DNA from 2 places in the Streptomyces sp. NPDC007856 genome. Region 2 is predicted to be linked to the other one. Evidence: predicted binding sites of a transcription regulator. Region 2 holds the regulator's gene; the other holds the start of a gene.
The links. The regulator HspR, encoded in region 2, represses chaperone genes until heat shock. The targets are predictions, from matches to a motif close to TTGAGNNNNNNNNNCTCAA.
Positions count from the first base shown of each region.

Region 1: a site for HspR is predicted at 6,660-6,678, ahead of lon (endopeptidase La). Genes of this name have one in related genera too.

Region 1 covers NZ_JBIAEC010000001.1:778,548-793,885, reverse strand. Annotated here, with positions in the region: gene ACFYOH_RS03790 (SpoIIE family protein phosphatase) at 1-1,202, shown strand, start outside; gene ACFYOH_RS03785 (hypothetical protein) at 1,204-1,716, opposite strand; gene ACFYOH_RS03780 (DUF1153 domain-containing protein) at 1,752-2,189, opposite strand; gene ACFYOH_RS03775 (hypothetical protein) at 2,306-2,902, opposite strand; gene ACFYOH_RS03770 (serine/threonine-protein kinase) at 3,115-4,065, opposite strand; gene lon (endopeptidase La) at 4,217-6,637, opposite strand; gene ACFYOH_RS03760 (rhomboid-like protein) at 6,786-7,610, opposite strand; gene ACFYOH_RS03755 (spermidine synthase) at 7,807-8,484, shown strand; gene ACFYOH_RS03750 (response regulator transcription factor) at 8,598-9,338, shown strand; gene ACFYOH_RS03745 (ATP-binding protein) at 9,335-10,450, shown strand; gene ACFYOH_RS03740 (multifunctional oxoglutarate decarboxylase/oxoglutarate dehydrogenase thiamine pyrophosphate-binding subunit/dihydrolipoyllysine-residue succinyltransferase subunit) at 10,754-14,560, shown strand; gene fxsT (FxSxx-COOH system tetratricopeptide repeat protein) at 14,637-15,338, opposite strand, start outside.
Region 2 covers NZ_JBIAEC010000003.1:492,822-508,159, reverse strand. Annotated here, with positions in the region: gene clpB (ATP-dependent chaperone ClpB) at 1-2,087, opposite strand, end outside; gene ACFYOH_RS10355 (pyridoxamine 5'-phosphate oxidase family protein) at 2,205-2,597, shown strand; gene ACFYOH_RS10350 (hypothetical protein) at 2,756-3,091, opposite strand; gene ACFYOH_RS10345 (5'-nucleotidase) at 3,088-3,306, opposite strand; gene ACFYOH_RS10340 (helix-turn-helix transcriptional regulator) at 3,461-4,444, shown strand; gene ACFYOH_RS10335 (helix-turn-helix transcriptional regulator) at 4,474-5,472, shown strand; gene ACFYOH_RS10330 (helix-turn-helix transcriptional regulator) at 5,469-6,458, shown strand; gene ACFYOH_RS10325 (LuxR C-terminal-related transcriptional regulator) at 6,421-7,467, opposite strand; gene ACFYOH_RS10320 (sugar ABC transporter substrate-binding protein) at 7,817-8,923, opposite strand; gene ACFYOH_RS10315 (PA14 domain-containing protein) at 9,219-11,249, shown strand; gene ACFYOH_RS10310 (heat shock protein transcriptional repressor HspR) at 11,301-11,750, opposite strand; gene dnaJ (molecular chaperone DnaJ) at 11,756-12,928, opposite strand; gene grpE (nucleotide exchange factor GrpE) at 12,965-13,639, opposite strand; gene dnaK (molecular chaperone DnaK) at 13,636-15,338, opposite strand, start outside.

The DNA of each region.
Region 1 (15,338 bases), on a different contig from region 2:
TGCGGCTGGCCCAGGAGTTCACGGACAAGGCGGCCACCGGCATCCGGCAGGCGCGCTCCTACACCAAGACCCGCACCACGACCATGGCCCTCCAGCAGAGCCTGCTCCCGCACACGCTGCCCGACCAGGCGGCCCTGGAGATCGCCACCCGCTATCTGCCCGCCGCGACACGGGCCGGGGTGGGCGGCGACTGGTTCGACGTCATCCCGCTGTCCGGGGCGCGGGTGGCGCTGGTCGTGGGGGACGTGGTGGGCCACGGGATCCGCGCCTCGGCCACCATGGGCCGGCTGCGCACCGCCGTGCGCACCCTGGCCGACGTCGATCTGCCGGCCGACGAACTCCTCACCCACCTGGACGACCTGGTGCTGCGGCTCGCCGCCGACGAGGGCAGCACGGACCCGACCGCCGAGACCGCCGGCGGCATCGGCACCACCTGTCTGTACGCGGTCTACGACCCGGTCTCCCGCCGGTGCACCCTGGCCCGGGCGGGCCATCCGCCGCCCGCCGTGGTCACGCCGGACGGCACCGTGCGCTTCCTGGACGTGCCCGCGGGCCCGCCGCTCGGGCTCGGCGGGCTGCCGTTCGAGGCCACCGAGACCGAACTGCCCGAGGGCAGCCTGCTCGCCCTGTACACCGACGGGCTGTTCGAGGCCCGCGAGCACGACATCGACGAGGCGCTGGACAAGATGTTCGCCGCGCTCGTCCGGCCCGCGCGGTCACTGGACGCGGTCTGCGACCACGTGCTCACCGAGCTGCTGACCCATCGCCCCGACGACGACATCGCCCTGCTCGTCGCCCGCACTCGGGTCCTGCACGAGGACCGGGTCGCCGCCTGGGAGCTGCCGAGCGACCCCGAGGACGTCGCCCACGCCCGCCACCTGGCCTGCGCCCAGCTGTCCGCCTGGGGCCTGGACGAGGCCTCCTTCACCACCGAGCTGATGGTCAGCGAGCTGGTCACCAACGCCATCCGCTACGGCCGCCCGCCCATCCAGCTCCGGCTGATCCACCAGGACGCGACCCTGATCTGCGAGGTGTACGACTCCAGCGGCACCACCCCGCACATGCGGCGCGCCCGCATCTTCGACGAGGGCGGCCGGGGCCTGCTGCTGGTCGCCCAGCTCGCCGAACGCTGGGGCACCCGGCACGACCGGGTCGGCAAGACGGTGTGGGCGGAGCAGTCGGTCGCCGAGGCCCCCGGCTGAGTCAGCCGTCGCCACCGTTGCCCCCGCGGCCGCCCTGACCGCTGGTCTCGCAGCCGACGCCGAGGCAGATCCCGCCGTTCCCGCCCCGCCCGCCGGCGCCGCCGTCGCCCCCGCCCACCGCGCCGCCGCCGTTCCCGCCGGCGCCGCCGTTGACGCTGCCCGAACAGACGCCGACGCAGATCCCGCCGTCGCCGCCCTTGCCGCCGTTCCGGCCCGGTGCGCCGGCGGTGCCGTCGCCGCCGTTGGCGCTGCCGTTGCAGAGCCCGGCGCAGATGCCGCCGCCCGCGCCCTTGGTGCCGTTGACGGTGCCGTTGCAGTCGCCCGCACAGATCGAGTCGCCGATACGGACGCTGCCGTTGCCCACATGGACGCTGCTCAGGCTGGACGGGCTGCCGCCGGATCCACCGCCGACGGGGCCGGTGTCGGCCATCGCGGCGGGGGCCATCGCGCCCCCGGCGATCACCACGGTCGAGACCGCGAGACCGATACCGAATTTCCAGGAGTGGCTGCCCATGGGATTTTCCTTTCTCCGAACTTCTTCTCGGAACTTCAGTCCGTCTGCAGAAATGCGAGCCAGTCGCCGTTCAGGAGCTGCCGCTCCCATGTGCTGATCTCTTTCTCCGGGATCTTGTACTTCTTGGCCGCGTCGGCCTGGGTCACCCGGCCGGTCAGCACGGCCAGCGCGATCCGCGCCTTGTCCAGCCGCGAGAGATCCGACTTCGGCTTGTCGGGCAGGTCGTGGAGGTCGAGCGGGGAGCAGCCCGGCTTGCCCGGCTTGCCCGGCTCACCCGGCTTGCCGGGCGCGCCGCCCTTGCCGCCTTCGCCGCCCTCTCCGCAGTGCGAGGACGGATGGGCCGGCGCGGCCACGTAGCCGCCGGGTACCGGGGCCGTGTGAGTGGCCGCCTGGGCGGCGCAGGCGGTGGCGGTGACGAGAGCCACGGAGGCTGCCGCGAGGGTGAAGGGACGCCGCCAGGAGTTCATGGACATCGGGGGTCTCCTTTTCCGATCAGGGGTGTGGTGGGGCGTTTCATGTGCGGGCGCTGTGGCCCGGTCGGGGGTGGGGGCCGGGCGGCCCCCACCCCGTCGACGGTCACAGGAGACGGTCAGAAGAGGCTGGAGCCACCGGCCCCGCCGGAGCCGCCGGACCCGCCGAACAGGCCGCCGAAGCCGCCCTTGCCGCCCTTCCCGCCGCTACCGCCCTGGAAGACGCTGTCGCCGCCCTTGCCGCCGTTGCCGCCCTTGCCGCCGACGAGGGTGCCGTCGCCCCCGCCACCGCCGCTGCCGCCGCCACCGCCGGACAGGACGCCGAAGCCGCCGGCGCCGCCGTCGCCGCCCTTGCCGCCGATGACGCCTTCGCCGCCGCCACCGCCGCCACCGCCGCCGCCACCGGCCAGGACGCCGTCGCCACCCTTGCCGCCCTGGCCACCGTCACCACCGGTGCCGAGGACGCTGCCGCCACCGGATCCACCGGCGCCACCGCCGCCACCGACCAGGCCGCCACCGCCGTCACCACCGGCTCCACCGGCGCCGCCACCGTGGACGAAGGCCACGGTCGAGGTGGGCATCGGGGCCGCCATCGCACTGGAGACGGGCAGGAGGACACCCCCGGTGACCAGCGCGGCGGAGGCGGCGAGGGTCGCGAAACGCAGACCTCGGCGCTTCGGACGGGCGTCGGCGTGGGTGTGAACGATACGAGTCATGAGCTTTCTCCCAATTACTGTGAGGATTTCCCGAGAGGGATTGCCGGAGGATTTCCGTTTCCCTCGGACCGCCTCATTTCCGTTCGGTGAGGCCGTGCTTCAAGTAGGCCCGAACGGGAAATCGGGGTCACGTTCCGAGGACTCGGGACTTGACGCGCTCACAGGCGTCGGGTAAAGCCCGCGTAAGCGGCACAGATCAGCCGCGGCACGGATCAGCCGAGGAACCGCCGGGCCCAGGCAGGGGGCTGCGGCGGCGGGACCAGGTCCACCAGGGTCGGCGTACGGCGGCGGGGCACACAGTCGGCGACGGCCGCCCGCAGGGCCGCGACGAACTCCAGACAGGTGCCGTGACGGTCGTCCGGGGCCTTCGCCAGGGCCTTGTGCAGCACCTCGTCGGCGGCCGGCGGAATGTCCGGCCGCTCCTTGCTGAGCACGGGCGGCGGGTCGTACTGGTGCGCCCACAGCAGTTCCAGGTGGTCCTCGCGCTGGAAGGGCGGGGCGCCCGTGAGCATCTCGTGGACCACACAGGCCAGGCTGTACTGGTCGGCCCGGCCGTCCACCGGGCGCCCGGCGATCCGCTCGGGCGCCACGTAGTCGAGGGTGCCGACGAACTCGCCCGCGGTGGTGAAACCGGTGAGCGACAGCGACTTCTTGGCCAGCCCGAAGTCGGTGAGATAGACGTGCTCGGGGTGGTCGCTGTCGACGACCTTGGCGATCAGGACGTTGCCGGGTTTGACGTCCCGGTGCACCAGGTCGCGCGCGTGGGCCGCGTCCAGGGCGGAGGCCAGCTGGGCCGCGATGCGCAGCGCGACCGGCACCGCCAACGGGCCCTCCCGGTCGATCAGGGCGCGCAGGTCCTGCCCGGAGACGTAGCACATGGCGATGTAGAGGACCCCGTCGAACTCGCCGGCCTCGAAGACGGGGACGATGTTGGGGTGGTCGATGGCGGCGGCCACCCGGGACTCCTGGGCGAAGCGGCGGCGGAAGGCGTCGTTCCTGGTGTACTCGGGGGCGAGCAGCTTGAGGGCGACCGTCCGGCCGAGGCGCAGGTCCCTGGCGCGGTAGACGACGGCCATCCCACCGCGACCGAGTTCGCGCTCCACCTTGTAGCCCGCGATCTCGGCCCCGATCAGACCGGAGGGGGTCTTGGGGGGCCAACTCACGCCTGAATTCTATCGAGCCATCCCGATATAGGCGCAATATGAAGATACTCGTACGATCCCCTGTGATCCCCCTACGCCCGCCCCTGCGAGCACATGGCGAAGGCCCGGGCTCCCTCACGGGACCCGGGCCTCGCCTTTCCCATGGCGTCCGTCACGCCGCCACGGGAACCTCCGGCGTCGCGCCGTTCGTCGCGGGCGCGAGTGCCAGTTCCAGGACCTGGCGGACGTCGGTCACGGTGTGGACGTCGAGCTTGTCCAGCACCTCGGCCGGGACGTCGTCCAGGTCGGGCTCGTTGCGCTTGGGGATGATCACGGTGGTCACCCCGGCGCGGTGGGCGGCGAGCAGCTTCTGCTTGACGCCGCCGATGGGCAGCACCCGGCCGGTCAGCGAGACCTCGCCGGTCATCGCCACGTCCGTACGGACCAGCCGCCCGGACAGCAGGGACGCGAGAGCCGTCGTCATCGTGATGCCGGCGCTCGGGCCGTCCTTCGGGACCGCGCCCGCCGGGAAGTGGATGTGCACGCCCCGGTCCTTCAAGTCGCCGACGGGCAGCTCCAGTTCGGCGCCGTGGCTGCGCAGGAAGCTCAGTGCGATCTGCGCCGACTCCTTCATCACGTCACCGAGCTGACCGGTCAGGGTCAGGCCCGCCGCGCCCGTCTCCGGGTCGGCCAGGGACGCCTCCACGAAGAGCACGTCACCGCCGGCGCCGGTGACCGCGAGACCGGTTGCCACGCCGGGGACGGACGTACGGCGCTCGGCCGGGTCCTGGGCGGACTCGGGCACGTGGTGCGGGCGCCCGATCAGGTCGCGCAGGTCGGCGTCCGTCACGGTGAACGGCAGCTCCCGCTCACCCAGTTCGTGCTGGGCCGCGACCTTGCGGAGCAGGCGGGCGATGGACCGCTCCAGGGTGCGCACGCCCGCCTCCCGGGTGTACTCGCCGGCCAGCTTGCGCAGGGCGCTCTCGTCCAGAGCGACCTCGTCCGTGCCGAGTCCCGCCCGCTCCAGCTGGCGCGGGAGCAGGTGGTCACGGGCGATGACGACCTTCTCGTCCTCGGTGTAGCCGTCCAGGCGGACGATCTCCATACGGTCGGCGAGCGCCTCCGGGATGGCCTCCAGGACATTGGCCGTGGCCAGGAAGACCACGTCCGACAGGTCGAGTTCGACCTCCAGGTAGTGGTCCCGGAAGGTGTGGTTCTGCGCCGGGTCCAGGACTTCGAGCAGGGCCGCCGCCGGGTCGCCGCGGAAGTCGGAGCCCACCTTGTCGATCTCGTCCAGCAGGACCACCGGGTTCATCGACCCGGCCTCCTTGACCGCCCGCACGATCCGGCCGGGCAGCGCGCCGACATAGGTACGGCGGTGGCCGCGGATCTCCGCCTCGTCGCGGACGCCGCCGAGGGCGACGCGGACGAACTTGCGGCCCATGGCGTGCGCGACCGACTCACCGAGACTGGTCTTGCCGACGCCGGGCGGGCCGACCAGGGCCAGTACGGCACCGCCGCGCCGGCCGCCGATGACGCCGAGCCCGCGGTCGCTGCGGCGCTTGCGGACCGCGAGGTACTCGGTGATGCGCTCCTTCACGTCCTGGAGGCCCGCGTGCTCGGCGTCCAGGATCGCCTTGGCGCCCTGGATGTCGTACGCGTCCTCGGTCCGCTCGTTCCAGGGCATCTCCAGGACGGTGTCCAGCCAGGTGCGGATCCAGGAGCCCTCCGGGGACTGGTCGCTGGACCGCTCCAGCTTGTCGACCTCCTTGAGCGCGGCCTCGCGGACCTTCTCCGGCAGGTCGGCGGCCTCGACGCGGGCGCGGTAGTCGTCGGACTCCTCGCCTTCCTGATCGCCGTTCAGCTCGCGCAGTTCCTTGCGGACGGCCTCCAGCTGACGACGCAGCAGGAACTCGCGCTGCTGCTTGTCGACGCCCTCCTGGACGTCCTTGGCGATGGTCTCGGCCACGTCCTGCTCGGCGAGGTGGTCGCGGAGCTGCTGCGTGGCGAGCTTGAGCCGGGCCACCGGGTCGGGGGTCTCCAGCAGTTCGACCTTCTGTTCGGTGGTGAGGAACGGCGAGTAGCCGGAGTTGTCGGCGAGCGCGGAGACGTCGTCGATGGCCTGGACGCGGTCCACGACCTGCCAGGCGCCGCGCTTCTTCAGCCAGGTGGTGGCGAGCGCCTTGTACTCCTTGACGAGGTCGGCGACCTGGCCCGGCAGCGGGTCCGGCACGCTCTCGTCGATGCGGGCGCCCTCGACCCACAGGGCCGCGCCGGGACCGGTGGTGCCGGCGCCGATGCGCACACGGCTCCGGCCGCGGATCAGAGCCCCCGGGTCACCGTCGGCCAGCCGGCCGACCTGCTCGACCGTGCCCAGCACACCGGTCTTCGCGTACGTGCCGTCGATGCGTGGCACCAGCAGCACCCTGGGCTTGCCCGGTTCCGACCGGGCGGCGGCCTGCGCGGCCTCCACCGCGGCCCGTACCTCGGCGTCGCTCAGGTCCAGCGGAACCACCATGCCGGGCAGCACGACCTCGTCGTCGAGCGGCAGCACGGGCAGGACGAGCGTGAACGCCGTGGACTCAGTAGCCATGATCTCCCCTTCGGCAGTCAAGTTGAGCTATGCCGACTCAACTGCTGGGGATGGGCTGGTGTTCCCCCTGCTTGTTCGCTCTCAGCGATCAAGTTCTCCCAAGGGGGTGCCGTGGAAGGTGCGTTCGCGGGTGCGGGTGCGTGGGCCCCTATCGGGGCGCTTCAGCCCACCGGCGCACGAAAGGCCAGCTCGCCACACCTATCGTCAGCGCGATCACGTGGCCCCAGTTCGTCATCGGATCCTCCAGGGCGATCAGGTCGCCGATGAGCTCGGCGGCCGTCACGGTGAGGAGGGGCCAGCGCAGCCAGGGGCGCAGGAGCCCCGCCAGCGAACCGATGCTGGCCGCGACGCCGAAGCTGATGCCGTAGTCGAGGCGGTGCAGTGAGGTGGGCGGGAGGTGGCCGACCAGGACGGCCAGGCCCACGGGGATCTCGGTGGCGAGTGTGGCCAGGACGTGCCCGGCGAGGAAGACACAGGCCGCGCGCGCGCCGCCTATCCGCCGCTCCAGCGCGGTGAGCACCAGCACGAACGCCAGCGCGTACGGGGAGAGGACCCCGCCCGCGATCCACAGTGCGCTCGCCGGCAGCACCACCCCCGGCGTGCGCACCAGATGGGCCACGTCCGTGCTGGAGTCCTGGTAGAGCGCGTGCATCACGGCGGGGTCGGCCAGGGCCGCGACCACGGAGGTGACGGCAAGGACGGCCGTGTAGGCGAAGGTGAACGGCGTGCCGGCGGGAGTGGGCAGCAGGCGCCACGGCCGCGGGAGCGGAAACGGAAGCCGCAGCGGTGCGGTCGGGCGCGGGTCGGTGAAGGCGGGTCCGGGAGCGGGGAGCGGGGCATGCCGCTGACGTGGCATGCCGTCCAGCAGGTCCGCGATCGCGGGGACCGGGACGGCGGCGGTGCCGTCCGGCTGGGGCACGCCCGGCAGGGGCGGGGACGCGGCCGTCGCAGGGCCCGTCGCGGTCCGTTCCACGCTGTGGCACTCCTTCCGTCGCGCCCAACCCTTCGGGTTCCGGGGGCCGCTGTCTATGACCGACGCCACGCGAGACCCGATTCACAGCAACCTCCTACGTTCCGGCTGCGTCCGCGCCCCGTACCGCAAGGGTGCACATCAGTGCGACATCCCTAATTCCCGTGCAGGTCAAGGTGTGTTCAAGGAATATGGGTGCATGACTGCCGCGTACGACTCCCCCGTGGTCCTCGACCGGCGCGACGGCCCGTACGGCGAGGTGGTGCTGCGCCGGCACGGCGCGCTGTTGCAGATCATCGCCAACGGCTGCTTCCTGATGGACACCTCCGACGGGCGCTCGGAGCGGCTGCTGGTCGACGCCGCACACCGGGCGCTGGACGGGCGGCCGGAGCCGAAGGTGCTGATCGGCGGGCTGGGAGTGGGATTCTCACTCGCACATGCAGCGGCGGACCCCCGGTGGGGCCGGATCACCGTCGTCGAGCGGGAACCCGCCGTCATCGACTGGCACCGGGACGGCCCGCTGGCGGAGATCTCCGCCGCAGCGCTCGGCGACCCGCGCACCGAGATCGTGCAGGACGATTTCGTGGCGTTCGTCAATGAGACATCCGACACGTTCGACGCGCTCTGCCTGGACATCGACAACGGCCCCGGCTGGACCGTCACGGACGACAACCACACGCTGTACTCACCGGCCGGACTGGCCGCCTGCGCAAGGGTGTTGAACCCCAAAGGAGTGCTCGCGGTATGGTCCGCCGAACCCTCTCCGGAATTTGAAGGAAGCTTGCGGAATGCCGGGTTCCAGCAGGTGCGTACCGAAGAGGTGCCCGTTGCCCGGGGCGTTCCGGACGCCGTGCACCTCGCCCTCCGCCCTGGATAGCGACAGGATGGTGGATCCCCGTAATGTGCTGCCCTGACGCGGATCATTCAAGCGTCAATCGCAGACATGGGATCACCCCACGGGTTCCGGAAAGCAACAAGCAGGGGCGGGCGATGGAGCAGACACACACCTCCCAGAGCGGCGCGGCGACGACCACCCCGGGCGCACAGCGCCGGGTGCTGGTCGTCGAGGACGATCCCACGATCGTCGACGCCATCGCGGCCCGGCTGCGCGCCGAGGGATTTCTCGTACAGACCGCGACGGACGGCCCGGCCGCCGTCGACACGGCCGAGGCCTGGCAGCCGGATCTGCTGATCCTCGACATCATGCTGCCGGGCTTCGACGGCCTGGAGGTCTGCCGGCGGGTGCAGGCACAGCGCCCGGTGCCGGTGCTGATGCTGACCGCGCGTGACGACGAGACGGACATGCTGGTCGGTCTCGGGGTCGGCGCGGACGACTACATGACCAAGCCGTTCTCGATGCGGGAGCTGGCCGCGCGGGTGCATGTGCTGCTGCGCCGGGTGGAGCGGGCGGCACTGGCCGCGGCCACCCCGCGCTCCGGCATCCTGCGGCTCGGCGAACTGGAGATCGACCACGCACAGCGCCGGGTGCGGGTGAAGTCCGAGGACGTCCACCTCACGCCCACCGAGTTCGACCTGCTGGTGTGCCTGGCGAACACCCCGCGCGCGGTGCTCTCCCGGGAGCAGCTGCTGGCCGAGGTGTGGGACTGGGCCGACGCCTCCGGCACCCGTACGGTCGACAGCCACATCAAGGCGCTGCGCCGGAAGATCGGCGCCGAGCGGATCCGTACGGTGCACGGCGTCGGCTACGCACTGGAGACGCCGACTCCATGAGCGGTGACGGGCGGCAGGCCGCACGGAGGAGCCCCGGGGAGGATCCCTGGGGCGGCGTACGCCCGTTCTCGATCAAGACCAAGCTGGGCGCGCTGGTCGTCATCGCGGTGCTGATCACCACCGGACTGTCGATCGTCGCGGTGCACACCAAGACCGAGCTGCGCTTCATCACGGTCTTCTCGATGATCGCCACCCTGCTGATCACGCAGTTCGTGGCCCACTCGCTGACCATGCCGCTGGACGAGATGAACGCGGTGGCACGGTCGATCTCCGAGGGCGACTACACCCGCAGGGTGAGCGAGGGCCGCCGGGACGAGCTGGGCGACCTGGCCGGGACGATCAACGTCATGGCGGACGAGCTGGAGGCCCAGGACCGCCAGCGCAAAGAGCTGGTCGCGAATGTCTCCCATGAGCTGCGCACCCCCATCGCGGGCCTGCGCGCGGTGCTGGAGAACATCGTCGACGGGGTCACCGAGGCCGACCCCGAGACCATGCGGACGGCCCTGAAGCAGACCGAGCGGCTCGGCCGGCTCGTGGAGACCCTGCTGGATCTGTCCCGGCTCGACAACGGCGTCGTACCGCTGAAGATGCGGCGCTTCGAGGTGTGGCCGTACCTCTCGGGCGTGCTGAAGGAGGCCAACATGGTGGCCTCGGCGCGCGCGGGCATCGCCTCCGGCTCCGGCAGCCACACGCGCAGCGACGTCCATCTGCACCTGGACGTCTCCCCGCCGGAGCTGACCGCGCACGCGGATCCCGAGCGCATCCACCAGGTCGTCGCCAACCTGATCGACAACGCGGTCAAGCACAGCCCGCCGCACGGCCGGGTGACGGTACGGGCGCGGCGCGGGCCGCAGCCGGAGTCGCTGGAGCTGGAGATCCTGGACGAGGGCCCCGGCATACCGCGGTCGGAGTGGCACCGGGTGTTCGAGCGGTTCAACCGGGGCGCGGTGACCCGGCCGCACGGCCCGGGCAGCGACGGCGGCACCGGACTCGGTCTGGCGATCGCCCGCTGGGCGGTGGATCTGCACGGCGGCCGGATCGGTGTGGCCGAATCCGAGCGGGGCTGCCGGATCATCGTCACTCTCCCGGGAGAGTCCTCCGTCCCAAGTTGACGTAAAGTTCGAACCGGAGGCACAAGATCCACGAGCGTCCGCGCCATTGCCGTGCAGCTGGACACGTGTGATCAGGAGCAGGCCCGCGCGACCGGTCGGACGAAGGCGCGCCGGGCCGGGGCCGGTGCACCCTCTCACATGCGGAACCACGCTTGTTTCCCGCCATATCAAGCCCTGAAACAAGATTTCCGATGTGACTTACGCGACGATGACCTTGCTCGACCTGACCTTCCCGGCCATGGAGGCGTAGCCTTTATTCCCGCTGTCCATCACCTTGTGAAGCGGAAGAGGGCGGTTGCCGCCGTGTCGCCACAGTCCCCCAGTAACCAGAGCGTCTCCACCGACGACCAAGCCGGGAAGAACCCCGCTGCTGCGTTCGGTCCGAACGAGTGGCTCGTCGACGAGATCTATCAGCAGTACCTCCAGGACCCGAATTCGGTAGACCGCGCCTGGTGGGACTTCTTCGCCGATTACAAGCCGGGAGCGCCTGCCACCCCGGCTGCGGCGGGTACTGCGGCCGCGGGGGCCGCAGACACCACCACCACGGCCCCTGTGGGCCAGGCCGCGCCGGCTCCCGCAGCCCCGGCGGCCCCGAAGCCCGCCGCCGCTCCGGCGCCGGCTCCCGCAGCCCCCGCGGCGAAGGCCGCGGCCCCCGCCCCGGCCAAGCCGGCGCAGCCCGCACAGGCGCCCGCTCAGCCGAAGCCGAAGGCCGCTCCCGCCGCGAAGGCCCCCGAGGCCCCCGAGGGCCCGGAGCTGATCACGCTGCGCGGCCCGGCCGCCGCCGTCGCCAAGAACATGAACGCCTCGCTGGAGCTGCCGACCGCCACCTCGGTCCGCGCGGTCCCGGTGAAGCTGCTGTTCGACAACCGGATCGTCATCAACAACCACCTCAAGCGCGCCCGGGGCGGGAAGATCTCCTTCACGCACCTGATCGGGTACGCGATGGTGCAGGCCATCAAGGCCATGCCGTCGATGAACTGGTCCTTCGGCGAGAAGGACGGCAAGCCGACCCTCGTCAAGCCGCCGCACGTCAACCTCGGCCTGGCCATCGACCTGGTGAAGCCCAACGGCGACCGCCAGCTGGTCGTCGCGGCCATCAAGAAGGCCGAGACGCTGAACTTCTTCGAGTTCTGGCAGGCCTACGAGGACATCGTCCGCCGCGCCCGTGACGGCAAGCTGACGATGGACGACTTCACCGGTGTCACGGTCTCCCTGACCAACCCCGGCGGCCTCGGCACCGTCCACTCCGTGCCGCGCCTGATGCCCGGCCAGTCCGTGATCATGGGCGTCGGCTCCATGGACTACCCGGCGGAGTTCCAGGGCACCAGCCAGGACACCCTGAACAAGCTCGGCATCTCGAAGGTCATGACGCTCACGTCGACCTACGACCACCGGGTGATCCAGGGCGCCGCCTCCGGCGAGTTCCTGCGCCAGGTCTCGAACCTGCTGCTCGGCGAGAACGGCTTCTACGACGACATCTTCGAGTCGCTGCGCATCCCCTACGAGCCGGTCCGCTGGCTGAGGGACATCGACGCCAGCCACGACGACGACGTCACCAAGGCCGCCCGCGTCTTCGAGCTGATCCACTCCTACCGGGTCCGCGGCCACGTCATGGCCGACACCGACCCGCTGGAGTACCGCCAGCGCAAGCACCCCGACCTGGACATCGTCGAGCACGGCCTCACCCTGTGGGACCTGGAGCGCGAGTTCGCCGTCGGCGGGTTCGCCGGCAAGTCGATGATGAAGCTGCGCGACATCCTCGGCGTGCTGCGCGACTCGTACTGCCGCACCACCGGCATCGAGTTCATGCACATCCAGGACCCCAAGCAGCGCAAGTGGATCCAGGACCGGGTGGAGCGCGGTCACTCCAAGCCGGAGCGCGAGGAGCAGCTGCGCATCCTGCGCCGGCTGAACGCGGCGGAGGCCTTCGAGACCTTCCTGCAGACGAAGTACGTCGGCCAGAAGCGCTTCTCCCTGGAGGGCGGCGAGTCCGTCATCCCGCTGCTCGACGCGGTCATCGACTCCGCCGCCGAGTCGCGCCTGGACGAGGTCGTCATCGGCATGGCCCACCGCGGCCGCCTGAACGTGCTGGCGAACATCGTCGGCAAGTCGTACGCGCAGATCTTCCGCGAGTTCGAGGGCAACCTCGACCCGAAGTCGATGCACGGCTCCGGCGACGTGAAGTACCACCTGGGCGCACAGGGCACCTTCACCGGCCTGGACGGCGAGCAGATCAAGGTCTCGCTGGCCGCCAACCCGTCCCACCTGGAGACGGTCGACCCGGTGATCGAGGGCATCGCCCGCGCCAAGCAGGACATCATCAACAAGGGCGGCACGGACTTCACGGTCCTGCCGGTTGCGATCCACGGCGACGCGGCCTTCGCGGGCCAGGGCGTGGTGGCCGAGACCCTGAACATGTCGCAGCTGCGCGGCTACCGCACCGGCGGCACGGTCCACATCGTCATCAACAACCAGGTCGGCTTCACGGCCGCTCCCGAGTCCTCGCGTTCGTCGATGTACGCGACGGACGTGGCGCGGATGATCGAGGCCCCGATCTTCCACGTCAACGGCGACGACCCCGAGGCGGTCGTCCGCGTCGCCCGCCTGGCCTTCGAGTTCCGCCAGGCGTTCAACAAGGACGTGGTGATCGACCTCATCTGCTACCGCCGCCGCGGTCACAACGAGTCGGACAACCCGGCCTTCACCCAGCCGCTGATGTACGACCTGATCGACAAGAAGCGCTCGGTGCGCAAGCTCTACACCGAGTCCCTGATCGGTCGCGGCGACATCACCCTGGAAGAGGCCGAGCAGGCCCTGCAGGACTACCAGGGCCAGCTGGAGAAGGTCTTCACGGAGGTCCGCGAGGCCACCTCCCAGCCGGCCGCCGCGGACACCCAGGCGCCGCAGGACGGCTTCCCGGTCGCGGTGCCGACCGCGATCTCCTCGGAGGTCGTGAAGCGCATCGCCGAGTCCCAGGTCAACATCCCCGACCACTTCACCGTGCACCCGCGTCTGCTACCGCAGCTGCAGCGCCGGACGACGATGGTCGAGGAGGGCACGATCGACTGGGGCATGGGCGAGACCCTGGCCATCGGCTCCCTGCTGCTGGAGGGCACCCCGGTCCGCCTGTCCGGCCAGGACTCCCAGCGCGGCACCTTCGGCCAGCGCCACGCGGTTCTCATCGACCGCCAGACGGGCGAGGAGTACACCCCGCTCCAGTACCTCGCCGAGGACCAGGCGCGCTACAACGTCTACAACTCCCTGCTGTCCGAGTACGCGGTCATGGGCTTCGAGTACGGCTACTCGCTGGCCCGCCCCGACGCGCTCGTGATGTGGGAGGCGCAGTTCGGCGACTTCGTCAACGGCGCGCAGTCGGTCGTCGACGAGTACATCTCGGCGGCGGAGCAGAAGTGGGGCCAGATGTCCGGCGTCACGCTCCTGCTCCCCCACGGCTACGAGGGCCAGGGCCCGGACCACTCCTCGGCCCGTGTCGAGCGGTTCCTCCAGCTGTGCGCCCAGAACAACATGACGGTCGCGATGCCGACCCTGCCGTCGAACTACTTCCACCTCCTGCGGTGGCAGGTGCACAACCCGCACCACAAGCCGCTGGTGGTCTTCACCCCGAAGTCGATGCTGCGCCTCAAGGCCGCCGCGTCGAAGACGGAGGAGTTCACGTCGGGCCAGTTCCGCCCGGTCATCGGCGACTCGACGGTCGACCCGGCCGCGGTCCGCAAGGTCGTCTTCTGCGCCGGCAAGGTCTACTACGACCTGGAGGCCGAGCGCCAGAAGCGCGGCGTCACGGACACGGCGATCATCCGCGTCGAGCGGCTCTACCCGCTGCCGGGTGCCGAGCTGCAGGCGGAGATCAAGAAGTACCCGAACGCCGAGAAGTACCTGTGGGCCCAGGAGGAGCCGGCGAACCAGGGTGCCTGGCCGTTCATCGCGCTCAACCTGATCGACCACCTGGACCTGGCGGTCGGCGCGGACGTCCCGCACGGCGAGCGCCTGCGGCGCATCTCGCGCCCGCACTCCTCGTCTCCGGCGGTCGGCTCCGCGAAGCGGCACCAGGCCGAGCAGGAGCAGCTGGTGCGTGAGGTCTTCGAGGCGTAGGCCTCCGGCGGTTCGGCCGACGCTCAGGGCCCGGTGCCGAGTTCCTGCTCGGTGCCGGGCCCTTCGCCTGCCCCCCTCAGCCGAGATACGGCTCGAAGTCCCAGTACGGCCTGGTGCGTTGCCGGGCGGAGAGAGTGTGGGGGTGTTGCGCGCCCAGCGTGCGGGTGAACCCCAGCAGCCCGTCCTCCTCCAGTTTTCCGGCCTCCTCGTGCTCGCGCGCGGCCCGCAGATCGGCGGCGAGCGCGATCACGCAGGACAGGGTCAGCGGATGCTCGTCGCCGAGGCTGTGCCGGGCCCGCCTCAGGGTGTCGCGGCTCAGCTCCACGGCGTCGCCGATACGGCCGTTGAAGTTGCGGGCGCTGGCCGCGTTGAGGGCGCAGCCGAGGACCCAGGGATGGTCGGGCCCGAGGGTGGCGCTGAGGCCTGCGAAGGACGCCTCGAACATGGACAGGGCCTCGGCCCGCTCACCCGACGCCTGCATCACCAGGCCCGTGTTGGCGAGCATGCCGGTGGCCACGGGGTGGGCGGGTCCGAGGAGGGCCCGGTAGCCGGACTCTGCCTCTTCGACCAGTTCCCGGGCCCGGCTCAGTTCCCCGTGTTCCCTGAGGTAGTTGCCGTAGTTGGCGAGGAACGCCAGCGTCCGGTAGTGCTCCCGGCCGTGCAGCTGTACCAGCTGCTCCAGGAGGGCGGCCATCGACGGCCCGACGTCCGGGGCGAACCCGCCCTCGCGCTGCCGGCACATGGCGAGCTGGGCACGCGCCTCCAGGGTCTGCGGGTG
Region 2 (15,338 bases):
TGGAGCAGGATGTCGAAGACCTCGGGGTGGGCCTTCTCCACCTCGTCCAGGAGCACGACGGAGTACGGGCGGCGGCGGACGGCCTCGGTGAGCTGGCCGCCCTCCTCGTAGCCGATATACCCGGGAGGCGCGCCGACCAGGCGGGCCACGCTGTGCTTCTCGCCGTACTCCGACATGTCGATGCGGACCATGGCCCGCTCGTCGTCGAAGAGGAAGTCCGCGAGCGCCTTGGCGAGTTCGGTCTTGCCGACGCCGGTCGGGCCGAGGAAGAGAAAGGAGCCGGTGGGGCGGTCGGGGTCGGCGATGCCCGCGCGCGAGCGCCGTACGGCGTCGCTGACCGCGCGTACGGCCTCGCTCTGGCCGATGAGCCGCTTGCCCAGCTCGTCCTCCATGCGCAGCAGCTTCTGCGTCTCGCCCTCCAGCAGGCGGCCGGCCGGGATGCCGGTCCAGGCGGCGACGACGTCGGCGATGTCGTCGGAGCCGACCTCCTCCTTGACCATCGTGTCCTTGGCGGCCTCCTCCTCGGCCTCGGAGGCGGCCTCCAGCTCCTTCTCCAGCTGCGGGATCTCGCCGTACAGCAGCTTGGCGGCGGTGTCGAAGTCGCCGTCGCGCTGGGCGCGTTCGGCCTGGCCGCGCAGGTCGTCCAGACGCTCCTTCAGCTCACCGACCCGATTGAGGGACTGCTTCTCCTTCTCCCAGCGGGCGGTCAGGTGCCGCAGCTCCTCCTCCTTGTCGGCGAGGTCGCGGCGCAGCTTCTCCAGGCGGGCGACGGAGGCCGGGTCGGTCTCCTTGGCGATCGCCAGCTCCTCCATCTTCAGCCGGTCCACGGCGCGCTGGAGTTCGTCGATCTCGACGGGGGACGAGTCGATCTCCATGCGCAGGCGCGAGGCGGCCTCGTCGACGAGGTCGATGGCCTTGTCGGGGAGGAAGCGGGAGGTGATGTAGCGGTCAGAGAGGGTGGCGGCGGCCACCAGCGCGCTGTCGGCGATCTGCACCTTGTGGTGGGCCTCGTACCGGCCCTTCAGACCGCGCAGGATCGCGATGGTGTCCTCGACGGTCGGCTCGGCGACCAGCACCTGCTGGAAGCGCCGCTCCAGCGCCGGGTCCTTCTCGATCCGCTCCCGGTACTCGTCCAGTGTGGTGGCGCCGACCATGCGCAGCTCGCCGCGGGCCAGCATGGGCTTGAGCATGTTGCCCGCGTCCATTGCGGAGTCGCCGCCGGCACCGGCGCCGACGACGGTGTGCAGCTCGTCGATGAAGGTGATGATCTGCCCGTCGGAGTCCTTGATCTCGGCGAGGACGGCCTTCAGCCGCTCCTCGAACTCGCCGCGGTACTTGGCGCCGGCCACCATCGCCCCGAGGTCGAGCGCGACGAGCCGCTTGTCCTTCAGCGACGAGGGCACGTCACCCTTGACGATCCGCTGGGCGAGCCCCTCGACCACGGCGGTCTTGCCGACGCCCGGCTCACCGATGAGCACGGGGTTGTTCTTCGTGCGGCGGCTCAGCACCTGCACGACCCGCCGGATCTCCTGGTCCCGCCCGATGACCGGGTCGAGCCGGCCCTCGCGGGCGGCGGCGGTGAAGTCGGTTCCGAACTTCTCCAGGGCCTTGTACTGGCCCTCGGGGTCGGCGGTGGTCACGCGGCGTCCTCCCCTGGCCTTCTTGAAGGCCTCCAGCAGCTTCTTCGCGTCCGCACCCTGTTGCTCCAGCAGTTCGCCGGCCCGGCCGCCCTTGGCGGCGATCCCGATCAGCAGATGCTCGGTCGAGAGGTACTCGTCGCCGAGTTCCTTGGCGCGCTCTCCGGCGTCGGCGAGCACGGCCAGCAGCTCTCGGTTGGGCTGCGGCGGCGCGACGGTGGACCCGGCCACGCTGGGCAGCGTGGCCAGCAGCTTCTCCGCACCGGCGCGTACGGCGGCCTGGTCCGCCTCGACGGCGGCGAGCAGGTCGGTGATGTTCTCGTTGTCCTGCCCGGCGAGCAGCGCCAGCAGCAGGTGGGCAGGCGTGAGGTCCGGGTGCCCCTCGGTCACGGCCCGGTTGCTGGCCGTGTTGATCGCGTCCCGGCTCCTGTTGGTCAGCTCGGCGTCCACTTCGTCCGTTCTCCTCCTCGGCCACACTCTGCACTGCTGACTTAGCCAGCGTACACAAAGTTGAGTCTATTCCGCTCAAGTAGAGCCGGAAGGCCCTGCGCGGGCTAGGTTGCGGGCATGGCGAAGCACTCTGAGCAGTACCTGGAGTTCTGGCGGGAACGTCATCTGTGCACCTTGACGACGCTCCGCCCCGACGGCAGCCCGCACGTGGTGCCGGTGGGGGTGACGTTCGACGCGGAGACCGGCCTGGCCAGGGTGATCACCAACGGGACCAGCGCGAAGGTACGGCATGTGCGCGCGGCCGGAGCCGAGGGCGCCCGGGTCGCGGTGTGCCAGGTGGACGGCCGGCGCTGGGCCACGCTGGAGGGGCGGGCGAGGGTGCGGACGGAGCCGGAACGGGTCGCGGAGGCGGTACGGCGCTATGCCGAGCGCTACGAGCGGACACCGGGGCCGAATCCGGCGCGCGTGGTGATCGAGATCGAGGTGGAGCGGGCCCTGGGGAACGCCTGAGGCGACCGAAAACTTTCAGCCACCCTGGGCGCGCGCGCATACCGCGAAATTCCACAGAATATCCCCAGAAAACTGCAGCGGCGTCACCGTGTTCAGGTCACGGTGACGCCGCTGCGGGGGGAAGCACCTGAGCGATCTTTTACGACGGGGGAATCGCGTCAGGCACTGCGGGGGGTGGCAGAGATGGTCCTCAGGTCACGGTCCGTCGGCTCCGCGAGCCGGTGGTCCCGCTGGTCAAGATTCACAAAGATCATTCCGTACCGGACGGCACACCGGACCGGCTGGGGCGCGCCACGCGGCTTGCGCAGGCACCGGTACGCCCGCACGTCCTCGTCCTCGTCCCGCGTCACGACGACCGGCTCACCGAACACGGTCACCATCAGCGAGTCACCGCTGTGGGGGATGGCGGTGACCAGGTCGATGAAGTGCCAGCCGGAGCGGTAGGCGGTGGCCATTTCGCGACGGAAGGACCGGTCGTCGGGTGGAGTGGTCATGCCGTCGCGTCCGCCGGAGTCGACCAGCCGACGTCCGACGGGCTGCCGCCGGGCGCGACGCCCCAGCCGACATCCGTGGGGCCGGCGCCGGCCACGATGCCCCAGCCGACGTCCTGGGCCGTGGTCTGTTGCGTCTTGGTCGTGCTACCCCAGCCGACGTCAAGAGGACCAGCCGCACCGCTGGCCAGCGCGACTACGAAGGCAGTGGCAAGCACCGAGCGAAGCATTCTCTTTTTCATGGTCGGCTTCGTCCTCACTTGATGGCTTCCTCTCCCCCGTGTGACAAGACGATGGCTCATTCAGGCACGTCAATGCCACACAGGAGATGCATCATGTTCCTGCACGTTCAGGACCCTGGGGGGTGGAGATTTGCCAACTAAGCGCACAAAACCGACACATCCTCACGGCATCACAGACCTCTGTGCCGACGGTTCGCGTCTCTACGCCAGTGCCCTCAGTTCCGGACGTATCTCCCGGGACGAGGCCGAGAACGCGCCCTGTCTGCTGGAGTTCGCCCTGCTCCACCCCGATCCGGACGACCCGGGCTGGCTGCGCCCGGTTCCTCCGTCCGTCGTGCTCGCCCAGCAACTGCAGCCCCTGGAGCGCGAGATCCAGGACCGCCGACGGGCCACCCTGGAACTGGCGGACACCTTCCAGCCGTTCCTGGACATCAGTGCCCAGAAACCGGCGACAACGCACGCGATCACCGTGCTGGAGGGCATCGACCGCATCCACCAGGCGCTCGACGTGGCGATCGCCGAGGCCCGCACCGAGGTCCTGACCGTGCAGCCCGGAGGCAGTCGCCCGGAGCACATCCTCAGCCAGGCGCTCAAGCGCAGCAAGCCCCTGATCGAGCGGGGCATCTCCATGCGCACGCTCTACCAGCACACCGTGCGGCACAGTCAGAGCACGTACGCGTACATGGACCAGATGGCCGGCGCCAAGGTCGAGATCCGCACGCTGGAGGAGCTGATCGAGCGGCTGATCATCTGTGACACGTCGGTCGCCTTCATCCCCGCCCAGGACGACCGGCAGATCGCCCTGGAGCTGCGCCACCCCGGTCTTGTGCAGTACCTCATCAGGGTCTTCGAACAGCTCTGGCAGCGGGCCACCCCGCTGATGGACGAGGTGCCCTACGAGTCCACCCCCGAGGGCATCACCGGCGTCCAGCGGTCCATAGCGAAGCTGCTCATCGAGGGCCATGTCGACGAGGCGATCGCCCGCCGGCTCGGCATGAACGTCCGCACCTGCCGGGCGCACATCGCCAAGCTGGCGGCCGCCCTGGGCAGCGGCAGCCGGGCCCAACTCGGCTTCCTCATAGCCCAGTCCGGCATCCTCGACCGTGAGAGCTGACCGTGGTGCGGGAAGAGGGCGGCGCCGCGGTGAGCGGACCGCCGCACCCCGGGCACGGTGTGGAGGACCTGTGCGCGGCCGGGGCGTCGCTGTACGAGCGGGCGGTGCGGGAGGGCCGGGTGCGCGCCGAGGACGCCGTACCGGCTCCTTGTCTGGTGGATTTCGGGCTGCTGCATCCCACGGTCGACGACCTCGCCTGGCTGGAGCCCGTCGCGCCCGCCGTCGCGCTGCGCCGGCTGCTGCGGGCGTCCGAGGACCGCATCGCGGAGGAACGGCGGCGCGGTGAGCGGCTGGCCGAGTCGTTCGAGTCGCTGCTGCGGATCGGCGACCCCCGGGGCCCGGCCACGGACACCCCGACGCTCCGGGTCCTCAGCGGGCTGGAGCGCATCAACGGCGCCCTGGACCAGGCCCTGGCCGGCACCTCCGGCGAGCTCCTCGCCATCCAGCCGTACACCGGCCACTTCCGCATCTCCGCCGAGCGCCGCGCGATGGCCCTGGCCCGCGACCAGGCGCTGCTGGACCGCGGGGGCCGGATCCGCACCCTCTACCAGCACACGCTGCGCCACGCCCCCTCGGTCCTCGCCCGCTACGAGGCCCTGGACGGCGATGTCGAGGCGCGCACCCTGGACGAGGTGACGGAGCGGCTGATCGTCGTCGACCGGGCCGTCGCCTTCGTACCCGCGAGCGCGGACCAGTCGCTCGCCCTGGAGGTCCGCCACCCCGCTCTGGTCTCCTTCTTCGTCACGACCTTCGACCGTCTGTGGCGCCTGGCCACCCCCATGTACCCCGAAGCGGCCCAGCCCCCCACCCTGAACGGCGTCACACCCCGCCAGCGCGCCATCGCCGCCCTTCTGATCGAGGGGCACACCGACGCCGCGATAGCCGCGCGGCTCGGCATGAACGTGCGGACCGCCCGGCTGCACATCGCCAAGCTCGCCGCCACCCTCGGCAGCGAGAACAGGGCTCAACTCGGCTATCTCATCGGGCAGTCCGGGATTCTCGACCAGCAGGGAGAGGTGGACCGGTGACGCATCGGGAGCACGGGGTCGAGGAGTTGTGCGCCGCCGGGGAGAAGGTGTACGAGCGGGCCCTGCGGGAGGGGCGGATACCGGTCGGCGACGCCGCCGACGTGCCCTGCCTGACCGACTTCGGGCTGCTGCACCCGGTCCTGGACGACGTCGGACAGCTCGAACCGGTCGAGCCCGCCGCGGCCCTGCACCGGCTGCTGCGGGCCTCCGCGGCGCGGGTCGCCGAGGAACGGCGGCGCGAGGACCGGCTGGTGGAGCGGTTCGAGTCGCTCCTGCGCGTGGAGGTGCGCAGGACGCCCGGCACCGGCACCGAGCCGGCGATGCTGCGGCTGCTCAGCGGCACCGAGCAGATCAACCGGGCGATCTCCGACGCGATGGTGGACGCCACCGAGGAGTCCCTGACCATCCAGCCGCACGCCGGCCTCACCGGCCCGCGCGGCGAGGCGGCCCGGGACACCGCCTTCGGGCGCGATCAGGCGCTGCTGGACCGCGGCGGCCGGATCCGCACCCTCTACCAGCACACCCTGCGCCATGTGCCGGAGGTGTACGGGCCGTTGGAGCACTTCCGGCGCGGGGACACGGAGGCGCGCAGCCTCGACGAGGTGCCGGACCGGCTCATCGTCATCGACCGCAAGGTCGCCTTCCTCCCCGCCGACGACGACGGCACCCTCGCCCTGGAGGTCCGCCACCCGGCGCTCATCAAGTACTTCGTGACGACCTTCCACCGGCTCTGGCGGCTCGCCACGCCGATGTTCCCGAAGGCGGTGCAGCCCCCGTCGGTGAAGGGCGTGACACCCCGCCAGCGGGCCATCGCCGCCCTCCTCGTCGAGGGCCACACCGACGCCGTCATCGCCGACCGCCTGGGCATGAACATCCGCACCGCCCGGCTGCACATCGCCAAGCTCGCCGCCACCCTCGGCAGCGACAGCCGGGCCCAGCTGGGCTATCTCATCGCACGCTCGGGGATTCTTGATCAGGAGCCGTGAGCGCCGCGGCCGGCAGCCCGGAGCCCCGGTGACCGTCCAGGCCCACCTGGGCGATCCGGACGCCCAGCTGGGTGCGGCTGGCGGCGCCGAGGGTCTCCGACAGCCGGGCGATATGGGCGCGGCAGGTGCGCACGCTGATGCCGAGCCGCTCGGCGATCACCGCGTCCTGATGGCCCTCGGCGAGCAGCGCGGCGATGGACTGCTCGCGGTGCGAGATGCCCTCGATGCCGGTGTCGGGCAGCGGGGCGGTGAGCGGGATGGCCAGGCGCCAGAGACGCTCGAAGACCGTCACCAGGTACTCCACCAGGGCCGGGTGGCGCAGCTCCAGGGCCATCGTGCGGTCGGCGTTCGCCGGGATGAAGGCCACCGTGCGGTCGAAGAGGATCAGGCGGTCGATGACCTCGTCCAGCGTCCGGGCCTCCACCGTGTCGCCCATCAGCTCCAGGTAGTTCAGCAGGCCCTGGCCGTGGCGGGCCACATGGGTGTAGAGGTCGCGCATGCGCACGCCCCGGCCGCGCAGGGCCAGCGCCCGGTGCAGGCCCTCCGTCAGTTCCGCCTCCCGGCGGATGCCGCCCGGCTGCACGGTGAGCACCTCGGTCGTGCAGGCCTCGGTCGCCTCGTCCATCGCGGCCTGGATCCGGGAGAGCCCGTCCAGCACCCGGATCGCGCTGCCCTCGGCCGGTGCGGCCAGCGCGCCCAGCTGACGGCCGAGCCCGGCGTACCACTCGAAGGCGGCCACCGCCGAGCCCACGCGTTGCTGGCTCTCGCTGACCTCGTCGTAGACCCCGCGCAGCAGCCTGGTCATGACCTCCTGCGGGGAGGTCGGCACCAGCCAGTCCATGTCGTCGGGGTCCGGGTGCAGCAGGCCCAGTTCCAGCAGACAGGGCACCGCCTCGGAGTCAGTGCGCGGCACGCGCCCCCGGCGTACGGCCCGGGAATAGATCCGGTCGCCGGCCGCGCACAGTCGGTCGGCGCCGTGTGGATGCTGCTCCGTCCCGCGCCCGGCCATCGGCCATTTCACCCCCGGTGTGCTGTCACTTCCGCAGCGCAACTATGCGCGGGCGCCGACCGGGTCCGCAACACGGCTCTCCGCAACAGGGCGGCCTTAAAGCGCAGTTATGTCCGGGTATGGGGCAGGCTCCGCCCCTCGCATTGCAACAAGCTGATGGTGGTGGGGCGGACTGCGTCACGGCATCGTTGGTCCCGCTTCCCCCGGGTGTCACCTGAGCACCGGACACCCGGAGCGGCCCTGGCCCGGCACCCCCCGCCCCGCCGGGGCCGCGCCCCGCGCCCACGGGGGTGGCGCGAGGCGCTCCGCGCCCCTAGGGACTGCCCTCAGGGGCGCGGGGGAACGCCCCCTACTTCAGACCGAGCGTCGCGCAGGCCGCCTTGTACTTGGCCGTGCAGATGTCGCCCACCGTGTAGATGCCGTCCGCGATGACCGTGGACTTGATGTTGCTCTTGGTCAGGGCCGTCGGCTGGATCAGCTTCGACGGGATGTTCTTGTCGGTGGGGCTGTCGACCTTGTCCTGGGTGAGCGCGTCGAACTGGATGTCCTGACCCTGGACCCTGGCGACGGCCATCTGCGCGGCGGCCTCGGCCTCGTCCGGGTAGGGCTTGTAGACGCTCATGAACTGCTCGCCGGCCACGATCCGCTGGACCGCGTCGAGTTCGGCGTCCTGGCCCGTGATCGGGGGCAGGTTCGTGACGCCGGCCGCCTGCAGGGCCTTGATGACACCGCCGGCCATGCCGTCGTTGGCGGCGTAGACGCCGGCGATGTTGTTCTTGCCGATCACGGCGATCGCCTTGGCCATCTCGGTCTCGGCGAGCTCCGGCTTCCAGTCCGTGGTGTCGTACGACGCCGCGACCGTCACCTTGCCGGTCAGCTCGGAGAGCGCGCCCTGCTTGAACTGCTTGGCGTTGGGGTCGGTGGGCGAGCCGTTCACCATGACGATCTTGCTGGAGGTGTCGGCGCTCGACCCGAGGCCCTCCAGCAGGGTGCGGCCCTGCACCTCGCCGACGAGCTCGTTGTCGAAGGAGACGTAGGCGTCGATCGGGCCCTCGGCGAGACGGTCGTAGGCGATGACCGGAATGCCCGCATCCTTGGCCTTCTTCACCTCGGGTGCGATGGCGTGCGAGTCGACCGCGTCGAGCATGATGATGTCGACCTTCTCGTCGACCATCTTCTGCATCTGCGAGGCCTGCCGGGATGCGTCCGCGTCGGCGTTGGCGTACTCGACCTTGCCCTGCTTGCGGGTGAGCTGGGCCACCTTGTTCTGGATGATGGGGTAGTCGAACTTGTCGTAACGGGTGTTCGCCTTCTCCGGCAGCAACAGGCCCACGGTGATGTCGTTGCCCTTGCTCGGGCTCGCGCTCGCGCCGTCCCCCGTCGCTCCCAGCACGCCGCATCCGGCGAGCGAAAGGGTCATCGTGGATGCGGCCACGGATATGGCGATACGACGCATTCGAGGGCTCACTTCATGTGCGTTCCGGACGTAGGGCTGCTATACGACCCAGGTGTCTGAAAAGACAACGCGGAGGCCACACCCGGCGTCAAGCAGAACCACTTAACGAGTCCGCAACACCACGCTCGGCTGACCCTGTGAAGGAGGCACGGAATCACCTCCAAACACTCTTTACGGACCCTCCATTCAAGGAGAGTTCATGGGTCGGCAAAGATCGGTACAACCAACCCGGTCCTCCGCGAGTCATGATCACCGGCGGCCGTGCGCCGCTTTCCCGACTCGACCAGAGGACCGAATGAACCCAGCCAGACGCGGGGCCGCCACGGCCCTCGCACTCGCCACCGCCGGTACTTTGCTCAACGCGGTCACCCTGCCCGCCTCCGCCGCCACGACGTGCGCATCGCCGGTCTACAAGCGGACGTTCTACGCGAACACCACGTTCTCCGGCACTCCGAAGAAGACGGACTGCGACACCGTCGTCGACCAGAACTGGACCGGTGCGCCCGCCACCGGGCTGCCGAAGGACAACTTCGGCGTCCGCTGGACCGTCACGCGCGACTTCGGCTCCGGCGGACCCTTCACGTTCGCCGTGTCCGGAACCGACGGCGTCCGGGTCTACCTGGACGGCGTCCGCAAGGTGGACCTGTGGTCCAACACCTCCGGCACACGCGCGAAGACCGTCAACGTCACCGTCCCGTCCGGCAAGCACACCCTGCGCGTCGACCACGTCAACTGGACTGGCACCTCGAGCGTCAAGTTCGGCTACACACCGCGGACTTCGCCGGACGCCGACAAGGTCAGGCCGCTCGCCCCGACCGGGCTGTCCTGGGACTACCACACCGGTGACCCGGACGGCATCCACGCTGTGCTCAGCTGGACGGCGAACAAGGAGATGGACCTCGCCGGGTACCGCGTGTACCGGCGGGTGGCGGGCACGAGCACCTACACGCGGGTCGGTACGACGACGGTGCCCCGCCTCAGCGAACGGCCGCCACAGACCGGGCAGTCGTACTACTACGAGGTCCGCGCCTACGACAGGGCCGGCAACGAGTCCACCGGAAGCGCCGACCAGGGCCCGATCCCGTCACGGGACCTGACACCGCCCCCCGCCCCGAAGCTCACCGCGACCGGCTCCGAGGACGCCAACCGGTTGTCCTGGACGGCCGTCAAGGACGCCGTCGCCTACCGGGTGTCCCGCAAGGCCGCCGGCGACGCCTCCTTCACCGTGCTCACCGACACCACGGACACCGGCTACACGGACACCAAGGCGGCGTACCGCACCGCCTACGACTACAAGGTCAGCGCGATCGACGCGCACGGCAACGCCGCCGAGTCCGCCGTCGTGAGCGCCACCCGGACCATCACGCCGCCGCAGGCCGTCACGGCGAGCACCGGCAGCGGCGAGGTGGTGCTCGGCTGGACCGAGCCCGCGGACACCACCGGCTACACGGTCCGCCGCGCGGAGGCCTCGGCCGACGGCTCCCGCACCTGGCAGACCATCACCTGTGGTTCGCCCACGAGCGGCACGGACGCCGACGGCAACACCGTGCGCGGCTGCACGGACTACTCCGGCCGCCGCGGCAACACGTACCACTACACGGTGCTGCGCAAGGACTCCTCCGGCCGCTGGTCCGTGCCCTCCGCCGAGGTCACCGCGACCCGGCCCGGCGACGAGACGCCACCGCCGGTCGTCACCGGCGTCGCCGCCGAGCCGCTGGAGTACGGCATCCGCCTGTCCTGGCAGCCCAGCACGGCGCCGGACCTGGCGTCCTACCGCCTCTACCAGCAACAGGACGAGTCCTACGACCCCGAGTACCTCGGGGAGGTGAACGCGTCGACGACGCAGACCCTGCTGTCCTGGCCGGCCGACGGCAAGTCGTACCGCCTGTTCGTCGTGGCCGTGGACGTCTACGGCAACTCCCTGACCTACCAGGACGATCCGGACGTCAAGGACTGGAGCGTGCCCGTCGCCTCGGTCCCGGTGACCGCGCTCGACCTGCGGCCCACCTCTGTCCCGGACGCCACGGCGGGCTGCCAAACGACGACCTGGAGGACCGCGAGCGGGATCAGGGTGGAGCCGTGGTGTCCGTACGAGGACACCTCCTCGGTGACCGGCTTCCACGTCTACCGCTGGGTCCGCGCCGAAGCCCGGTTCGTCCGGCTGACCGAGACCCCGGTGGCCAAGAGCCGGGACGGCTGGTTCTGGACCGACACGAACGCCCCGGCCGGCACGACGGTCTACTACATGATCTCCCTCGTCCGGGCGGACGGCACCGAGGCCTTCGCCGAGACCGACTACGCCATCACCCCGCCGAGCGGTTCCTGACACGCCGAAGGGGCCCGCGGAAAGACCGCGGGCCCCTTCACCGTGTTCCACTCAGTCCTGCTGCCGCCCCTTCGGCCGCCACACCACCAGCGCGCTGGTCTGCTGGACCTCCTGGTACGGGACCAGGTCGCGGCGGTAGGAGGCGTGGACGGCCGCCTCCCGCTGCTGCATCGCGGCCGCCGCGCCGTCCAGGGCCGCCTCCAGCTCCACGACCCGGGACTGCAGGGCGGCGACCTGGTTCTCCAGTTCGATGATGCGCTTGATACCGGCCAGGTTGATGCCCTCGTCCTGCGACAACTGCTGTACCTGGCGGAGCAGTTCGATGTCGCGGGCCGAGTAGCGGCGGCCCCGGCCGGCGGTGCGGTCGGGGGAGACCAGGCCCAGGCGGTCGTACTGGCGCAGCGTCTGCGGGTGGAGTCCGGAGAGCTGGGCCGCCACCGAGATGACGTAGACCGGGGTCTCCTCGGTCAGTTCGTACGGATTACGCCGACGGCCGTCCATCACTCTCAGTCTCCCTTCGCGGCCTCGAACAGCTCCGCCCGCGGGTCCTCGCCCGCGGTCGCCTCGCGATACGCCTCCAGTGCGTCACGAGCCTTCCCCGACAGGTCCTTGGGAACACGCACCTCGACGGTGACCAACAGGTCGCCGCGAGTGCCGTCCTTGCGGACCGCGCCCTTGCCCCGGGCGCGCATGGTGCGGCCGTTGGGCGTGCCGGGCGGCAGTTTCAGGGTGACCGCGGGGCCGCCGAGGGTCGGTACCCGGACCTCGCCGCCGAGGGCCGCCTCGGCGAACGTCACCGGCACGGTGACGGTGAGGTTGTCGTCCTTGCGTCCGAACACCGGGTGCGCGCCGACGTGCACCACCACGTACAGGTCGCCCGCCGGTCCGCCGCGCTCGCCGGGCGCGCCCTTGCCGCGCAGCCGGATGCGCTGCCCGTCGGTGACGCCGGCCGGGATGCGGACCTGCATCGTGCGCGAGGACTTGGCGCGGCCGCTGCCCTTGCACTCCAGGCAGGGGTGCTCGGCGATCAGGCCACGGCCCTTGCAGTCGGGGCAGGGGTCGGTGAGCGAGAAGCCGCCGCCGGAGCCCCGGGCGACCTGCCCGGTGCCGACACAGGTCGGGCACACGCGCGGTGTGCCGTTCTTGTCGCCGGTGCCCGAACAGGCCTTGCAGGGTGCCTGGGAGGACATGCGCAGGGGCACCGTGGCGCCCTCGATGGCCTCCGTGAAGCTCAGCGTGACCTCGGTGTCGATGTCCTGGCCGCGCCGCGGCTGGGTACGGGTCGTGCCCGTGCCGCCGCGGTTGAACAGTCCCCCGAAGACGTCACCGAGTCCGCCCCCGAAGCCGCCGCCCTGGGTGGTGGTCCCGCCGCCTCCGAAGAGGTCGCCCAGGTCGAAGTTGAAGGAGCCGCCGGCGCCCGGCCCGGGGCGGAAGCCGCCGTTGCCGAACAGGGCGCGAGCCTCGTCGTACTCCTTGCGCTTCTTGGGGTCGCCGAGGACGTCGTTCGCCTCGGAGATCTCCTTGAAGCGCTCCTCCGCCTTGGCGTTGCCCTTGTTGGCGTCCGGGTGGAACTCGCGGGCGAGCTTCCGGTACGCCTTCTTGATCTCGGCCTCGGTGGCGTCCTTGGGGACGCCGAGGACCTTGTAGTAGTCCTTCTCGATGAAGTCCTTGGTGCTCATCCCCGACGTCCCTCCTTCCCCTTGAGTGTCCTCACGTCAGCCCTCGTCCGGGCCACCGTTCTCCTTGCCATCAGCGGCGCCGGCCTGCTTCGCCTCGGACGCCTTGTCCTCGGCGCCCTCGGCCTTGACGGTCTGTGCGCCGGGCTGCGGCTCGGCGACGGCCACCCGCGCGGGGCGGATGGTGCGCTCGCCGATGCGATACCCGGGCTGCAGGATCGCCACGCAGGTCGTCTCGGTGACGTCCGGCGCGTAGCTGTGCATCAGGGCCTCGTGGATGGTCGGGTCGAAGGGCTCGCCCTCCTTGCCGAACTGCTGCAGGCCCATCTTGGCCGCGACGGTCTCCAGCGACTCGGCCACCGACTTGAAGCCGCCGACCAGTTCGCCGTGTTCCCGCGCGCGGCCGATGTCGTCGAGCACGGGCAGGAGCTCGGTCAGGAGGTTCGCGATGGCGATCTCCTTGACCGTGATCCGGTCCCGCTCGACCCGGCGGCGGTAGTTCTGGTACTCGGCCTGGAGGCGCTGGAGGTCCAGCGTGCGCTCGTGCAGCGCCGTGCGCACCTGGTCCAGCTGGGCCACCAGACCCGCGGTCTCGTTTCCGTCCCCGGCCGGGGCCGCCCCCTCCTTGGGAGCGGCCTTCGGCTCGGCGTCGTCGGGGGTCGCGCCGGAGGGGACGTCGGGCTTCTCCTCGAAGCCCGGGGTCTCCTCCGTCACGCGGCACCGTCCTTGCGCTCGTCGTCCACGATCTCGGCGTCCACCACGTCGTCGTCAGCGGCCTTGCCGCCCTGAGCGGCGCCCTCGGGGCCGCCCGCGGCCTGGGCGTCGGCGTACATGGCCTGGCCCAGCTTCTGCGAGACGGCGGCGACCTTCTCGGTGGCGGTGCGGATCTCGGCGGTGTCCTCGCCCTTGAGGGCTTCCTTCAGCTCGCCGACCGCGGCCTCGACCTCGGTCTTGATCTCGCCGGGGACCTTGTCCTCGTTGTCCTTGAGGAACTTCTCGGTCTGGTAGACGAGCTGCTCGCCCTGGTTGCGGGTCTCGGCGGCCTCGCGGCGGCGGTGGTCCTCCTCCGCGTACTGCTCGGCCTCCTGGCGCATCCGGTCGACCTCGTCCTTCGGCAGCGAGGAGCCGCCGGTGACGGTCATCTTCTGCTCCTTGCCGGTGCCGAGGTCCTTCGCCGTGACGTGCATGATGCCGTTGGCGTCGATGTCGAAGGAGACCTCGATCTGCGGGACGCCACGCGGCGCCGGCGGCAGACCGGTCAGCTCGAACATGCCGAGCTTCTTGTTGTACGCCGCGATCTCGCGCTCGCCCTGGTAGACCTGGATCTGCACGGACGGCTGGTTGTCCTCGGCCGTGGTGAAGATCTCGGAGCGCTTGGTCGGGATCGTGGTGTTGCGCTCGATCAGCTTGGTCATGATGCCGCCCTTGGTCTCGATGCCGAGGGACAGCGGGGTGACGTCGAGCAGCAGGACGTCCTTGACCTCGCCCTTGAGGACACCGGCCTGGAGCGAGGCGCCGATGGCGACGACCTCGTCCGGGTTCACACCCTTGTTGGCCTCCTTGCCGCCGGTCAGCTCCTTGACGAGCTCGGCGACGGCGGGCATACGGGTGGAGCCACCGACGAGGACGACGTGGTCGATCTCGTTGATGGAGATGCCGGCGTCCTTGATGACGTTGTGGAACGGCGTCTTGCAGCGCTCCAGCAGGTCGGCCGTCAGCTGCTGGAACTGGGCGCGGGTGAGCTTCTCGTCCAGGTGCAGCGGGCCCTCGGCGGACGCGGTGATGTACGGCAGGTTGATCGAGGTCTCGGTGGAGGAGGACAGCTCGATCTTGGCCTTCTCGGCGGCCTCACGGAGGCGCTGCAGGGCCATCTTGTCCTTGGACAGGTCCACGCCGTGACCGGACTGGAACTGCTTGACCAGGTAGTCGACGACGCGCTGGTCCCAGTCGTCACCACCGAGGTGGTTGTCACCGTTGGTGGCCTTCACCTCGACGACGCCGTCGCCGATCTCCAGCAGGGACACGTCGAAGGTGCCGCCACCGAGGTCGAAGACGAGGATCGTCTGGTCGTCCTTGTCGAGGCCGTAGGCCAGCGCGGCGGCGGTCGGCTCGTTGACGATGCGCAGGACGTTCAGACCGGCGATCTCACCGGCCTCCTTGGTCGCCTGACGCTCGGAGTCGTTGAAGTACGCCGGGACGGTGATGACCGCGTCGGTCACCTTCTCGCCCAGGTAGGCCTCGGCGTCCCGCTTCAGCTTCTGCAGGATGAACGCGGAGATCTGCTGCGGGTTGAAGTCCTTGCCGTCGAGCTGGATCTTCCAGTCGGTGCCCATGTGGCGCTTCACCGAGCGGATGGTCCGGTCCACGTTCGTGACCGCCTGGCGCTTGGCGACCTCGCCGACGAGCACCTCGC